Regions from separate parts of the Vibrio sp. 1402 genome, predicted to be linked through region 2. Evidence: predicted binding sites of a transcription regulator. Region 2 holds the regulator's gene; the other holds the start of a gene.
The links. The regulator PurR, encoded in region 2, represses purine synthesis genes. The targets are predictions, from matches to a motif close to TNANGNAAACGTTTNCNTNA.

Region 1: a site for PurR is predicted at 5,552-5,571, ahead of metK (methionine adenosyltransferase). Genes of this name have one in related genera too.

The regions. Positions count from the first base shown of each region.
Region 1 covers NZ_JAWOWE010000006.1:17,371-25,746, reverse strand. Annotated here, with positions in the region: gene epd (erythrose-4-phosphate dehydrogenase) at 1-187, opposite strand, end outside; gene R7044_RS12950 (ligand-gated channel protein) at 323-2,281, opposite strand; gene R7044_RS12945 (LysR family transcriptional regulator) at 2,422-3,315, shown strand; gene tkt (transketolase) at 3,407-5,401, opposite strand; gene metK (methionine adenosyltransferase) at 5,717-6,871, shown strand; gene R7044_RS12930 (DUF2189 domain-containing protein) at 7,274-8,071, shown strand; gene R7044_RS12925 (SprT family zinc-dependent metalloprotease) at 8,140-8,376, shown strand, end outside.
Region 2 covers NZ_JAWOWE010000002.1:94,476-102,851, reverse strand. Annotated here, with positions in the region: gene mukE (chromosome partition protein MukE) at 1-571, opposite strand, end outside; gene mukF (chromosome partition protein MukF) at 552-1,889, opposite strand; gene cmoM (tRNA uridine 5-oxyacetic acid(34) methyltransferase CmoM) at 1,892-2,683, opposite strand; gene elyC (envelope biogenesis factor ElyC) at 2,798-3,583, shown strand; gene torR (two-component system response regulator TorR) at 3,656-4,366, opposite strand; gene torD (molecular chaperone TorD) at 4,633-5,280, shown strand; gene purR (HTH-type transcriptional repressor PurR) at 5,749-6,753, shown strand; cyclic di-GMP riboswitch class I at 7,041-7,130, shown strand; gene R7044_RS03885 (TfoX/Sxy family DNA transformation protein) at 7,247-7,837, shown strand; gene R7044_RS03880 (TVP38/TMEM64 family protein) at 7,952-8,376, shown strand, end outside.

The DNA of each region.
Region 1 (8,376 bases), on a different contig from region 2:
CATGGGAAATTTTTTTACCAAAGCGACCATGACTGGTGTCATATTGCAGTAGGTGTGCCATCGCCTCTGGCTGTGCTAGTTCGTTAACCGCCACAACCTTGATCTGCTGGTGTTTTCCGCTTTCATACACCGCTCGCAGAACATTACGACCTATACGTCCAAATCCATTGATCGCAACCTTTAGCATTTATCCTTCGCCCTACCAAAAATTTCGTGTCACAGATACTACCTGATCAGGCTGACAAACGCACCTGTTGAATCACAGTAAAGCAGGATTAAAAAAGGTCGAGACTATGCTCGACCTTATTACAACGATAGATAATTAAAATGCGACGTCTAAACCTAACCAGTAGCGACGACCATCTTCAATATATCCATATTCTTCGTAACTGATTTCCTCGTCCAGCAAGTTATAGATAGCGCCTTTAATACGAGTATTGTCGGTTAACTGGTATGTCACACCGGCGTCCACAAAGGTATAAGCTGGTTCTACAATACTGTTTCTTGATGGGCCAGTAACCGGATCCATTTCTTTACCTCGGTACGTGACTTTCGCCCAGCTCTCTAGATCTGTTGTCGTTTGCCAAGTCACATCCACATTAAACAGATGCTTTGGTAACTGCTGCAGCGGCATGCCTTTGTATTCACCTGTTTTTTGCTCTGAGTCGGTAAATGTGTAGCTCGAGCTAAGGTAAATGGTTTCCGTTAACGGCGATGCTAAGGTCGCTTCAATACCTTGTGTGACGGCTTCATCCACGTTAATACGGTACGTTGGATCTGCGCCCCATTGGTTTGGACCATCAGTACAGATAGTGTCTGGACAAACAACACGTGTGATCTTGTCTTTGAATTCGTTATGGAACGCTGTCAAAGAGACATCTAAGCCAGAATCACCTTGATACAAGACGCTGATTTCTTTGTTTAGCGACGTTTCAGGGTCAAGATCTGGGTTACCGTAGATATTACCGCCACCACTGACTTGCGCCCAGCCAGGAGTAATTTCACGTAATTGTGGAGAACGGAAACCTGTTGCCACACCGCCTTTCACCGTCCAAGACGGATCAACTCGCCATACACCGTAAACACGCGGACTAAAATGCGCGCCATAGTTTTCGTCATGATCTAGACGGCCGCCAAGCGTAACGCTAAACGGATCAGCAATTCTCCATTCATCTTCAATGAAAACAGCCCACTGCGTATTCGATGTTTCAGTCTTCGATGACGCTTTGTTGGAGGTGAAATCCTCAAGCTCTGCATGAGTAGCGTCCACACCCGTCGTCAACGTATGGTTTCCAATACCAGTCACCAAGCTCGATTTGAACGTGGTGTTGGTGATCGTCATCTCACGAGATTTGTTCTCGCTCTCTTCTCGCTGTAAGTAAGTATCTGAAATTCCGACCGAATCCCAATCACCGTTGTGGCTTACCGTTACGTAATTACGGCGATATTCATTCAGTGAATCTTCACACCCACCACGACACCCTGTGGTCGGCACTGAAAGGCCCACATTGCCACGACGACTTTGTGCCGACGTGCCACCTTCTAATTGCACCGAATGGCGCTCATTAATCTGGTAAGTCAGTTTTGAAGAGATACTCTGCATATCTTTATCTTCATAACCGTATTCGATGTCATCTTCTTCTCTGGTTGTGTACTGACCATATACTTGGAGAGATAAATTTTCAGCCAACGGACCATTAACGAAAAAGTTCGCGCTCTGCTCTCCCCCTGAGCGGCTATTCTCTTGTAGTACCGTGCCCAGTTGAACATTACCTGTCCACTCTAGCGCATCTTTTCGTGTGATGACGTTAATCACACCACCAATCGCATCAGAACCGTAAAGCGTCGACATTGGGCCACGAATAACTTCGATTCGCTCAATCGCTTGAAGAGGAGGTAACCAACCTTGTTCGATACCAGGACCGTCACTATTTGGACGAGTTTCACGCGTGCTTTGACGTTTACCGTCGACCAGTATCAAAGTGTATTTAGAACCCATACCACGGATACTAATGTCGGTGGTATCACCACCACCTGTCACGACAACACCTGGCACACTTTTTAGTGCATCAGTCACATCGCGGTAATAACGGGAGTCCAACTCCTCACGTGAAATAACACTAATACTTGCAGGCGCGTCCGCTTGAGATTGCTCGTAGCTTGATGCAGTTACAACCACTGTTTCCATTTTAGAAACTGCATCATTGGCAAAAACATGAGGGACACTGACGAAGGCTAAAATACCAGTTGCGGTAATAACTGGCAGTCTAAGAGTAGACATCTACATCTCCATAATTGATAATGATTATTATTTTCGAAAGTGAATTATTCACAAATAGAATGAGATGCATAGTGAGAGTTATGGAACGGTTCTTTCCATTTATGGAACTCGTACATAACGCAGTAAGGAGTAAAAGAAATATGCACGACTTAGCATCAATTAGAGCCTTTGATGCGCTCAATCAGCATAAAAGTTTGACAGCCGCTGCTAAAGCCCTTAATCAGCCAAAATCAACGCTAAGTCGTCGCTTGGCACAATTAGAAGAAGACTTCGGTCAGGCTCTAACCGCCAGACAAGGTAATCGATTAGTTCTGACAAGAGCTGGAGAAATCTTTGCCCACTACAGCCGCCAGATTCTTGAGTTAAGCGAAGAGAGTTATGATGCACTGCAAGGTTTAACGAACCAAGTTTCAGGGCCACTGCATATTGTTTGTCATACTGCCTTAGTTAGAAGCTGGCTCGGCGGCGTACTCAATCGTTTTCTTGCTGATAATCCCGATGTTAGAGTTCAACTTACCAGTGACTTTTCTGAGGCGCATCATGACCCAGATTTGTTCATCTGGCTCGGTGAACGTAAAGAGCTAGACTGGCGAAAAGAAGTGCTGGGGGTATTTCGCTATACGCCTTTTGCCTCTCCAAATTATCTAAAACAACATGGGCCTATACCGCACCCCAAAGAACTTGAAGCACATCCATGGATCGATTTTGGTTCAGTGCAAGAAAATGGATTGATGCTAGCACACCCTCAACACGGTGAGTTCTTTTTAGAACCCTTTGTTAGTCGGTTATACAGCGACAACATAGCAATGCAAATAGACAGTATCGCGAATGGTCATGGTATTGGACTGCTGCCGACTTGGACAGCATTCGGCTATGAGAAACATCACCCAGGGCGAATCACACCTTGCTTAGAAGGTTGGCTTTCTGAGCCTATTTCCATTAACTGCTATACACCAGCAGGACGACCACCACTGCGCTTATCCGTACTTTTAGACTGCATTCACCAAAGCATTCCACAAGGTTGGAAAACCTGACAAAAATAAAAAGGCCATCATAATGATGGCCTTTCTAACTTTAGCGTTTAACAATCGTCGTTTACGTTCGACTGTTTAGACGGCCCTGCAATTACGCTAGCAATTCTTTTGCTGTGTTCACTACGTTTTCAGTCGTGAAGCCAAACATCTCGAATAGCTGACCAGCAGGTGCAGATTCACCGAATGTTGTCATACCGATGATGCGACCGTCGAAGCCAACGTACTTGTACCAGAAATCAGCAATGCCCGCTTCAATAGCGATACGTGCCGTTACGTCTGATGGCAGTACAGCTTCACGGTAAGCGGCGTCTTGTTTGTCGAAAGCATCTGTTGATGGCATTGAAACAACGCGTACTTTCTTGCCTTCTGAAGTTAGTTGCTCAGCGGCTTTCACTGCAAGCTCAACCTCAGAACCTGTTGCGATAAGGATTAGCTCAGGCTTACCTTCGCTATCTTTCAGGATGTAAGCACCTTTCGCGATGTCTGCGACTTGTTCAGCAGTACGCTCTTGTTGCGCTAGGTTTTGACGAGAGAAGATAAGTGCAGTTGGTGCATCTTTACGTTCAATCGCTATTTTCCATGCAACTGCAGACTCAACTTGGTCACATGGGCGCCATGTGCTCATGTTTGGAGTTACACGTAGAGACGCCATTTGCTCAACAGGTTGGTGAGTTGGGCCATCTTCGCCAAGACCGATCGAATCATGCGTGTAAACTTGGATGTTCTGAATTTTCATCAGCGCAGCCATACGCATTGCGTTACGAGCGTATTCCATGAACATTAGGAATGTTGCGCCGTAAGGAACGAAACCACCGTGCAATGCGATACCGTTGATGATAGCGGTCATACCGAATTCACGCACACCGTAGTGGATGTAGTTGCCAGAGAAGTCCTCCATTTCTAGAGACTTAGAACCAGACCACATGGTCAGGTTAGAAGGCGCTAGGTCAGCAGAACCACCCATAAACTCAGGAAGCATTTGACCAAACGCTTCTAGTGCATTTTGCGACGCTTTACGTGATGCAATGTTCGCTGGATTTGCTTGAAGATCGGCAATGATTTGGTTCGCTTTTTCTTCCCACTGTGCAGGAAGTTCGCCGTTTAGACGACGTTTAAGCTCTGCCGCTTCTGCAGGGTAAGCTGCAGCGTATGCTTCGAATTTTTCATTCCAAGCTGCTTCTTTCGCGGCGCCCGCTTCTTTTGCATCCCACTCAGCGTAAACATCTGCCGGGATCTCAAATGGGCCGTACTCCCAACCTAGGTATTCGCGAGCCGCTTGGATTTCATCGTGACCTAGTGGTGCACCGTGACAGTCGTGCGAACCAGACTTGTTAGGAGAACCGAAACCGATAATTGTTTTGGTACAGATAAGCGTAGGACGTGGGTCCGCTTTTGCTGCTTCAATTGCTGCGTTGATCGCGTCTGAGTCGTGACCATCGACTGCTGGGATTACATGCCAGCCGTACGCTTCAAAACGCTTAGGTGTATCGTCAGAGAACCAGCCTTCAACGTGACCGTCGATAGAAATGCCGTTGTCATCCCAGAACGCGATCAGTTTGCCTAGACCTAACGTCCCAGCAAGAGAGCATGCTTCATGCGAGATGCCTTCCATTAGACAGCCGTCACCCATGAACACATACGTAAAGTGGTCAACGATATCGTGACCTTCTTTGTTGAACTGTGCCGCTAGTGCTTTCTCTGCGATCGCCATACCAACAGCGTTAGTGATGCCTTGACCTAGAGGACCAGTTGTTGTCTCGATACCAGGCGCGTAGCCGTACTCTGGGTGACCTGGGGTTTTTGAGTGCAATTGACGGAAGTTTTTCAGATCGTCAATAGATAGCGCGTAACCGCTTAAGTGCAGTAGAGAGTAAATAAGCATTGACCCATGACCGTTTGACAGCACAAAGCGATCGCGGTCGGCCCACTCTGGGTTTGAAGGGTTATGGTTTAGGTGAGAGCGCCAAAGAACTTCAGCGATATCAGCCATACCCATTGGTGCGCCTGGGTGGCCTGAGTTAGCTTGTTGAACACCATCCATGCTTAGAGCACGAATTGCATTGGCAAGATGTTTACGAGACGACATGTCTGCTCCTGAGTACATTAAGCGAAACGAAAAGTAGGTCATAATTCTCTCAAAGCCCTGTTGGGTGTGCAAACGTTTTCCAGTCCAAAACCTCACAAATATTGCACCTTTCGCGCCAAATCGTTCGAAGTTCTTAAAATTATCAATAAATCAGGCAAACGTTTGGTTATAACAAAAACCAAAAAAGAGCTTGTAATTCGAGCAATCAAATTTAGAATAGACGTCTAGATGTAGATACACCTACAAAAATTAGTATTAATTTGCGCTGGAGAGTTTATCATTCCCCAGTTTTAAACCAGATATAGTGGAGCTAACATGGCTAAGCACCTGTTTACTTCTGAGTCAGTATCAGAAGGTCATCCAGATAAAATTGCAGACCAGATTTCTGATGCGGTTCTTGACGCGATTCTAGAGCAAGATCCAAAGGCTCGTGTTGCATGTGAGACTTACGTTAAAACCGGTATGGTAATGGTGGGTGGTGAAATCACGACTTCAGCATGGGTAGACATCGAAGAGTTAACTCGTGAAACCGTTCGTGAAATCGGCTACGTACATTCAGATATGGGCTTTGACGCAGATTCTTGTGCGGTACTAAACACAATCGGTAAACAGTCGCCAGATATCAACCAAGGTGTTGATAAAGCTGACCCTAAAGAACAAGGTGCAGGCGACCAAGGCATCATGTTTGGTTACGCTTGTAACGAAACTGAAGTACTAATGCCAGCGCCAATTACTTACTCTCACCGTCTTGTTCAAAAGCAAGCAGAAGTTCGTAAAAACGGCACACTACCTTGGTTGCGTCCTGATGCAAAATCTCAGGTAACATTCCAATACGATCAAGGTAACATCGTTGGTATCGACGCGGTTGTTCTTTCAACTCAACACTGTGACTCAATCTCAACTTCAGACCTGCGTGAAGCGGTAATGGAAGAGATCATTAAGCCAGTGCTACCTTCTGAGTGGATCAACAAAGAAACAAACTTCTTCATTAATCCAACCGGTCGCTTCGTAATCGGTGGTCCTATGGGTGACTGTGGTCTAACTGGTCGTAAGATCATCGTAGATACCTACGGCGGCGCAGCTCGTCACGGTGGCGGTGCGTTTTCTGGTAAAGATCCATCAAAAGTTGACCGTAGTGCAGCATACGCAGCACGCTACGTAGCGAAAAACATCGTAGCGGCAGGCATGGCTGACCGTTGTGAGATCCAACTTTCTTACGCAATCGGTGTTGCTGATCCAACGTCTATCATGGTGGAAACGTTCGGTACTGAGAAAGTATCTCACGACATCATCATTGAAGCGGTTCGTCAATTCTTCGACCTACGTCCATACGGTCTACAAGAAATGCTTAACCTTCTTCAACCTATCTACAAGAAGACAGCGGCTTACGGTCACTTCGGTCGTGAAGAATTCCCGTGGGAAGCAACAGACAAAGCTGCACTTCTACGCGATTTCGCTGGCATCAAATAATCAAGCCATGCAAGAATCAATCAAGCCCTCGCCTATGGTGGGGGCTTTTTATTTTCAGCAACTTTTATCTAGTCATTTCGACTCATACCGCCCTGCGCCACAAAGCAGTCCTGTTTCTCCCTCATTTTTATACCGAATAAATTTTAAGCAATTATTTGTAAATTATCCCATCTCCGCCAATAGTTAAAATATTGTTAATTCCAATTTAAATAGAGACGTCGGATGCTGGCGACTGTGGAAGCAACACTTAAGTAAAGACATGAGTCAGGCATCTTTATGGCCGATACCAAACTAAGCCAATGCTCAGATGTAAACTTGAAAAAGTCGCTTCAAGTTTGACTGAACAAAAACCGCTGTCAGTTGGTATAAGCGGATAATGTGGGAATAAATCAAGGAGGAGTTATGCCTCGAACTGTTAATCCATCGGACTTCCACAACAAGCGAAAGGAAGTGCCAGACAACGAATACGCCAGAACCATACCGTGCAATACGGTCAATCTTTCTGCACCTTTTCATTGGCTAGCATTAGGTCTGCATGATTTCGTGCGAATGCCACTTATTAGTGCTTTCTATGGCATCTGTTTTATGGCAGCTGCGATAGGCATTGTTTTGCTCGTACAGTGGCAAGGCACACACTTGGTCGTCATGCCCAGTTTGATTGTTTACATGTTAATCGGTCCGTTTCTCGCGCTGGGCTTGTATGATGCCAGTTGGGAGAGAGAGCGCGGACACAAAGCAAGCTTGTTCCATTCAATGAAAGCGATCGGTCGTAACTCAACATCTCAATGGGCGTTCGCCGTGTTACTCGCAGTGTGTATGATATTTTGGATGCGCATTGCCGCTCTACTTCATGCGCTCTACCCTTCTGTTCAAGGGGCACCTTTAAGTGAGTTCCTACCCTTCCTTGTCATCGGCTCTTTAGTTGGCTTTGTTTTGGCTTGTGTGGTGTTTAGCATTTCAGCCTTTTCTATTCCGCTCATGATGGAGCGTCGCGTAGACATGATGACCGCTGTATTTACCAGCTTTAATGCCGTGAAATCCAACATTCCAGCAATGATTGTTTGGGCAGCGATCATCTGTGGCGGTATTCTTATCGGCTTTGCGACCTACGGGATCGGAATGTTGTTTACCATGCCAGTTCTAGGCTACGGTACATGGCACGCTTACCATGCCACCATCAAGAAAAAACACACACCATAATTAACTGATGCTATGATCTGGCCCTCGCAAATGCGGGGGCTTTTTTATTTGATTTATCGAGGTGAATTGTGGATATAGAACTCAGCTATAAAGCCAAGCAAGTGATGGCGGACTGTATCGCGATGGCGGAACAAGCTTTCAAACGTTCTTTCCCGATTCCAACAATCACCTTCGACGTTCGTGGGAAAGCGGCAGGAAAAGCCTACCTTCAATTAAATCAAGTACGCCTAAACTCTGTTTTATTTCGCGAAAACACCCAAGCATTCTTAGATGAAGTCATTCCTCATGAAGTAGCACACCTGATT
Region 2 (8,376 bases):
GTACATCGGCACCAAAGCGGAATACCGCTTCACTGATGCTGAATTTACCGGTTTCACCGATGTTGATGATCATGCCTAGACGGCGTAGACGACGAAGTGACGTACGTACTTTTTCAAACAGCTTTTCTTTATCAAGGTCGGAACCAGTCGCACGGTTCGTCACTAGCTTCATCAGCTTGTTTTCATCTGCTAGAGCAAGCAGTTCGTCGTACAGCTCTTGGTTAGTGAAGATGCCTTCGTGCGCAAGACGCTCCGGGCTTAGGTAAAGGAAACACAATACCTTACCCACCAGCATATCCAGTTCAGAAAGAACACTACGGCCAATCAGAGACGTTGAACGTGGACGAAGGTAGAAGAAACCTTCTGGCGCTTTCACCAATTCGGTGTTGTAGCGTTGGTAGAAAGAAGAAAGCTCAAGTTCGAAATCCGACAACAACGCGTGGTTGTCTAGATCTTCACTTGAGATATGACGCCCTGCTCGAAGCATGCTGTCTAGCGCTGGGAACAGAGGGTTAGAAATTGCTTTTGCCAGATTCTCTGACATGTATTCATTAGTATCGGTCGATGACATTCGCTTGTACCTTTGCACCAAATTCGTTGATTGCTTTCCAGTCTGGCTGAACAGCTTGGTAGTCGGATTCTGAGTAACCCAGACGTACCGCCTGATCAACGACAATGCGAGCTAAATCAAAGTGATGAGTGTATGGGTGTTGTGCAAGGTAATCTCGCAGTACCACGCTCAAGTCGATTGGTGTGCCTTGATCTTTATGCGCTTTTAGCATGTCACCAATTCGCTCTGCCAACTCATCATTGACTTGTTGAAACTCTTCGTATTCTACTTCCATCGGAACTTGACCCGTTACCTCGTCATCACGCAGTACTAGGGCTTCATCACGAAGGTCAGAAAGCCTTTCCGCATCTGCATAAGTCAGATACCAAGGCGCATCGAAGTAATCTTTGACGGATTGACGCAGACGCGAGCTAAACGCACGGTTCTTATCCATATCAATAGCAGTACGGATAAACTTGTGTACGTGTCTGTCATAACCAATCCAGAGATCGATCGCTTGCTGGCCCCAGCTTGTGATTCGGTCCAGCTTCATTTGCAGACCAAACAAGGCTTCTTCGATGAACTCCAGCTCAGGGTCACCGTAAACAATTTCTTGAATATCTAGGATCTGAGTTTGCAGTTCATCACTGGCAGCTTGCAGCGTATCTTGAAGTTCACGCAACGTGCTCGACGTTTCTGACAGTAGCGCTTCACAGTTGTTGATCGCTTCACGCCAGTCTTTGTTAAGCAGATCAGCAATCTGTTGTTTAACAGACTGTTGCTGCTCATCCATCACACGTTGGTTAAGGTCGATTTGATCGAAGATCTCGCCTACAGAATATTTCAAAATTCCGTAAACGTTTTTCTTCCAGTGGCCCGGAGTGCCACCCTTTTGTGCAGCTTCAATCGCTTTTGCCATTTCATCCGCTACCATCGATAGCTGGATAGAAAGACGCAGTTTCGAGAACTCGCGATGACGCACGTAGTAGTCGGTAATTCCTATCGCTAATGGCGACAAGCGGTAAATGCTCGCTCCGTCAGTAATCTCACTGACAAAACGGCTCATAAGACGCTGCTTAACCATCTCGTTGATGGCATTGTTCGCACGGAAAGCCGAAGCTTCGCCGGTCTCATCAAAAAGTCGAGTGACGATGGCAAATGCGTCGTGCAATTCACCTTCACCCAATTCTTCATCGAACCTTTCATTACTTAGTACAGCGATGGCAATCAAAAATGCCAATCGCTCAGTGGTCAGGTTCAACGAGAAATCGTGCTGCTTAACCCAGCCAACCAACTCATCGATTGGTTGCTCTGCAGCATTGAGAGTCATCTCACTCATCGTTATTCCTGTTTATCGTTCTTCTTAGCCCACACGTGTATGTAGCGGCCTAATGAGAGGTATGGCTCTTGTCGACAAAGTTGTTTTTCTAGCGCCAACACATCTTCAAACTCGTAATCGCCCATGTATTGCATATTGCCTATGAAATCACTGAAGGAACGAATACCAGATTTGCCACAAATACTAAAACCAGAATCTTCTATCCATTGATAGACCTCTTCGGGTTTTAGGCCTTTCTGTGGCTGTAGTTTAAATCTTTTCCGGTGAGGCATGCCGTCTAAAATATGAGGAATGTTGCCACAAACCACATTTTTATAGACTAAACCGTGGTGGTTGTAGAACATGACTGATGCGATGCCTCCCGGTTTTACTTGCTCTAGAACTGTTTCAAGTGCGGCCTTAGGATCAACCAGCCACTCCATCACAGCGTGGAACATAACCAGATCGACCTGTACATCCATATGTTCACCGATGGATTGGACAGGCGAATGAATCAGGCGATACTGCTCAAGCAAACCGTTTTTTTCAATATCCTGCTTAGCCAACTGCAGCATTTCCGAAGATAGATCACATAAAGCGATTCGATGTCCGAGCTTAGCAAGCTTTTGCGACATTTGTGCCAAACCACCACCAGCGTCCAACACTTCTAGGGGTTGCTGGTCAGCATCTAATTCACTTAGAATCTGTAGAAAATCTTCCCACACAATGATTTGGCGGATCTCCCCTTTATCGGAGCCGTAAATATTTTTTGCAAATTTGTGGGCGATATCGTCGAAATTGCGGTCTTCTGTCACTTCTGCTGAGTTATCATAACGGATTGTGCCGCTATTCTGGCACAAGGAAAGCAGGAATAAAGAGGGATACCCTCATTTTTATTATCAATTGATGTTTTTTCGGACTATTTATGTATGTTTGAGCTGAAAAAAGTAGTGTCAGCCATGCTTATGCCCCTTCCGGCATTGCTGCTGATAGGCTTGTTGGGTCTTGCTCTCATTAGTTTTACTACAAAACGTAAAACTGGCTGCTTCGTTGTTCTATTCTCTTTTGTTGGCATTTTTCTTGTTGCCTTCCAACCTGTTTCAACCAAGCTTCTTATGCCGTTAGAGCGAGAGCATAAAGCCTTTTTGCCAGTTTCTGGCACCATCGACTACGTGATGGTTTTAGGGAATGGTCATGTTATCGATGACGAAATTCCACCCACCTCGCAGTTAAGCCGTGCAGCATTAATGCGCTTAACTGAGGGCATTCGTATTTTAAGAATGTATCCAGGCGCGAAATTAATCTTATCCGGCTATGCTGGCGGATCTGAAATTAGCCACGCGCGAATGATGGCGAACGTTGCCCTTGCGTTGGGAGTCGCGAAATCCGATATCATTTTATTAGAAGATGCGAAAGATACGTGGGAAGAGGCGCGTCAAGCGGCTGCATTCGTTCAACAAAAGGAGATTGTGTTAGTCACTTCTGCGAGTCACATGAGCCGTGCATTGTATGAGTTCAACGCAGCAGGCATTAAACCAATCCCAGCCCCGACCAACTTCTTAGCTATTAGCGAAATCAGTCAACCTTGGGATAAATACTCACCTAAAGCGCGTTACTTAGAACAAACAGAGCTTTATTGGCATGAGTACTTGGGCAGTATTTGGCAAAGGTTGCGTGATACTGTCGGCCAAACACCAATGGTTGAAGCAAACTAGTATTATCTTGAAGCCACAAAAAAGGAGAGCCGAAGCTCTCCTTTTTCTTTTTACGATTGAGTTATGTTCCAACTAGTCACCAGCAAACATATAGCCTTCGCCGTGTACCGTTACAAAAATCTGTGGGTTCTTAGGATCGAACTCCATTTTTGCGCGCATACGTCGAATAAGAACATCAATGGTGCGGTCATTCGGCGCATCCACTCGATGGCTGATCATGTTCAAAATACGCTCACGACTTAACACCTGGTTAGGGTAAGACGATAATGCCACCAAAAGTTCATACTCTGCTTTAGTTAGTTTTACTGGCTCACCGTTGCGGCTAAGTGCGCGACGTTGAATGTCGAATGTCCACTCCCCAAAGCGCACAATGTGCTCTTCACTGGTTTCATTCGCTTTCGAGCTGCCACTGCGCGCTGCTGAAATACGCCACAGCAAGTTTTTAACGCGAACTAACAGCTCTCTCAGTTCAAAAGGTTTTGTCACATAATCGTCAGCACCCATTTCTAGGCCTACGATTTTATCAATGCTATCCGTGCGTCCTGTTACTAATATGATACCAATATCCGATTGGCTACGTAACTCACGAGTAAGCATCAGGCCGTCTTCACCAGGCAGGTTAATATCCAGCATGATCAGGTCTACATCGCCCGCTTGCAAAACTTCACGCATTTCTGCGCCACTCTCTGCTTCGCTGACTTGGTAGCCCTCATTTTGGAAATATCCCGCAAGCTTACTACGAGTTACAACATCATCTTCTACGACTAATACGTGATAGCTCATTTACACCACTTTTCTGTCTTCTTATTATCCAAGACGTATTCTATTCATAACTAGTAACATTTCTAGTCATAGATACATTAAAACGCAAGATTTAGCGTTTTTATTGATTCAAAACAAGCTTGCCCATTGCTATTAATAAACGGTCATTTTTGACCATAAAACATAACAATTATAGTTACTGCTATTCATTTTAATTGATTACACTTAGGGGATATCCCTAATTGACTTTGTGATGCATGACTTGAAGCATCATTCAGGAGCCCAAAATGCAAGAAGTGAAAGCTTTTAATGAAAAACGCGCTGAAATTTACTGGTGGTTTTCGAGCTTGTTCGCAAAAGAACTAACAGAGAAAGAATTGGAAGCCTATCACAGTGTTGAAATTCGCAGTTTTCTCGCAGGTTTAGGTGAAAATGAGTCGCTGAAACCAGCTGTTGATAGCCTAGTTGATGCATTGAATCGGTTACAAGATCGTGAAGATGCACAACTAGAGCTTGCAGCTGACTTTTGTGAACTGTTTTTGAAGACAGAAAAATACGGCGCTCTTCCTTACGCATCCATGTACATTGGTGAATCAGGTTTACTGAATGACAAGCCAGCTGAGGAAATGGAAAAGTTGATGGCTGAATTTGGCGTTCAAGTAGACGAAAACCTAAAGGAACCTGCGGATCACTTAGCCGTTGAGCTCGACTTTCTCGGGAACATGATTATCCGCTCAAACGAGCTTGAACAAGAAAAACACATGGAAGAAGCCTTCGTTAAACAAAACGACTTTATCCAGCAACAATTGATGTCTTGGTTACCTCAGTTTTCAGACAAATGTAAAAAATTCGACGAATTTGGATTTTACTCGAGTGTCGCGAAACTATTAGTTGCATTTTGTAAACTAGACAGCGCCTACCTTCTTGGGGAATAATTGCCGCCTATTTTTAGGGAGCCTGCCTATCGGGCTTCCTGTATGCCTGAAAGTGACCAATTGTAAGTAACTTGGGTATAATATTCGTTTGCCTTAACTTAGCGCAAAGACGCTTGGTTATTTAGCAGTCAAAATGTGACTTCAAATACACAAATCTCTTGCTGAAAACATTGCTAGTCAGTCCACATAGGGCTAAAATGTGAGCGCAAACGATTAAATATGATTTATATGTAAACCGCTGAAATATAGCGGTTTTTGTGTTTTCTTAACAGGTTGATGGCAATTTCTCATCAGATAGAAAAAAGATAAAATTCATCGACCGATGCTGCTACGCACCCTTTTGTCGCACTTGGATCAACCGCTGCCGAGACACTTAGCGCCAATTTTAGATTGCTAGGTGTGAAACCATTAGAGCATCAGGTACATCCAATACGACATATTTCAGTAGCTCGATACAGGACACCATTTATGGCCACGATAAAAGACGTTGCTCGCTTAGCCGGCGTTTCCACTACGACAGTTTCGCACGTTATCAATAAAACGCGTTTCGTTGCAGAAGCAACGCAAGAAAAAGTAATGAAAGCCGTTGACGAGCTGAATTACGCGCCAAGTGCCGTTGCACGCAGCCTAAAATGCAACTCAACTCGTACGATTGGCATGTTAGTAACTCAATCAACTAACCTATTTTTCTCAGAAGTGATTGATGGCGTTGAGAGCTACTGTTACCGCCAAGGCTATACTCTGATTTTATGTAACACAGGCGGGATTTACGAAAAACAACGCGATTACATTCGTATGCTGGCTGAAAAGCGCGTTGATGGCATCCTAGTGATGTGTTCTGACTTAACCGAAGAACTAAAAGAGATGCTTGACCGTCATGCGGACATTCCTAAAGTGGTCATGGATTGGGGCCCAGAGAGCTCACAAGCAGACAAGATCATGGATAACTCAGAAGAAGGTGGCTACATTGCAACCAAACATCTGATTGACAATGGTCATACGGATATCGCTTGTCTAAGCGGTCATTTTGAAAAGCTTGCTTGCCAAGAGCGCATTGCAGGTTTCCGTCGCGCAATGAGCGAAGCGAACCTAGCTGTAAATGAAGACTGGATCCTTGAAGGTAACTTTGAATGTGATACGGCCGTATTAGTTGCAGATAAAATTACCGCAATGGACAAGCGCCCGACGGCGGTATTCTGTTTTAACGACACAATGGCTCTAGGCCTAATGAGCCGCTTGCAACAAAACGGGATCAAAATTCCTGAAGATATTTCAGTGATCGGCTACGACAACATCGAGCTTGCGGAATACTTCTCTCCACCGCTAACGACTATCCACCAACCTAAACGTCGTGTTGGTAAAAATGCATTCGAAATTCTACTTGAGCGTATCAAAGATAAAGAACACGAAAAACGAATTTTCGAGATGCAACCTGAGCTTGTAATTCGAAATACTGTGAAGAAAATGAACTAAATTTCACTGTATTTAACCGTGTTAAATAAGCGCTCTACAGGGGCGCTTATTTTTTTGGAAAAATTAAGCATTCTCTAATACTTCACACCACTCTAATAACAATTGACTAACGTTAACTCCCTGTTTTATATAAATGTAATATATATTAAGAACTCCTTTTCAAAGGCCAATTTGCACCTTTCCATATGCAAAATAGAGCATTCAATCTATCATTTTTATTGAACCGAAATCACACTTTTAACGCTAAACCGTGATGTTAATTCAATATAAGAAGTATGCTCATTGTGTCACGCACAGGGCAAACCATTCGAAAGAGTGGGACGCAAAGCCTCCGGCCTGAACCATATTACGATATGGAAGGTAGCGGGGTTACCGATGGCAAGTGTGTAAGCAATGACTTTACTCTGTAATGACATTGTTTTTACGCATGTTTGCTACTCTCTCGGACCTGACTTTTGGTGGCGTAATATTAATTACACCGAGATAACAAAACATGGATAAACCGATACTCAAAGACTCTATGAAGCTATTTGAGGCACTTGGTAATATCAAGTCGCGCTCAATGTTTGGTGGCTTCGGACTATTCGCTGATGAAACAATGTTTGCACTAGTGGTAAACAATCAGCTTCATATCAGAGCAGACCAAAAAACTTCATCTGACTTCGAGAAACAAGGGCTAAAGCCTTACGTTTATAAAAAACGTGGCTTTCCAGTCGTTACAAAGTACTACGCTATTTCCAGCGATTTATGGGAATCAAGCGAACGCTTAATCGAAGTAGCGAATCAATCATTGAAAAAGGCAAAGCTTGAGAAAGAACAGCAAGCAAGTACAAAGCCTAACCGTTTGAAAGATTTGCCTAACTTACGACTGGCTACCGAGCGCATGCTAAAAAAAGCCGGCATCGAATCCGTAGAGAAGCTTGAAGAGGAAGGTGCGCTTAACGCCTATAAAGCGATAAGAGATACGCACTCTGCAACCGTCAACATTGAGTTGCTATGGGCACTAGAAGGTGCTATCAACGGCACTCATTGGAGTGTGGTACCTCAAGCTCGCCGAGATGAGTTGATGAACGGCCTCCAATAAAAGTCGGCCTAAAAACTATCTTGTAAAACCGCAGTCTAATCTGCGGTTTTTTTGTGAAATTTTTTCGGTTTTCCTACTGTCTTATTACATATATCCCAAATTGGAATCAAAATTATGAATAAGAAACTGATATTAGGTCTCATCCTACTAGCGGCTATCGTCTTTTTAGGTATTAACTTTGGCCAGTATTTAACCTTAGAGAATGCAAAAGCCCAACAAGAAGCACTAACTACATACATCGATCAGAATTTTGTATTCTCGGCTGCGATTTACTTTTTTACCTACATTGCAATTACCGCTTTTTCTATCCCAGGAGCGGCAGTAGTCACCTTACTTGGTGCAGCCTTATTTGGTTTTTGGACAAGCTTGCTACTGGTTTCTTTCGCTAGCACTATGGGGGCAACACTGGCCTTCTTGAGCAGCCGATACTTATTGCGTGACTGGGTACAAAACAAATTCGGAAATAAACTCAACGCAATTAATCAAGGTGTCGAAAAAGACGGAGCTTTTTATCTATTTTCCTTGCGTCTAATCCCTGT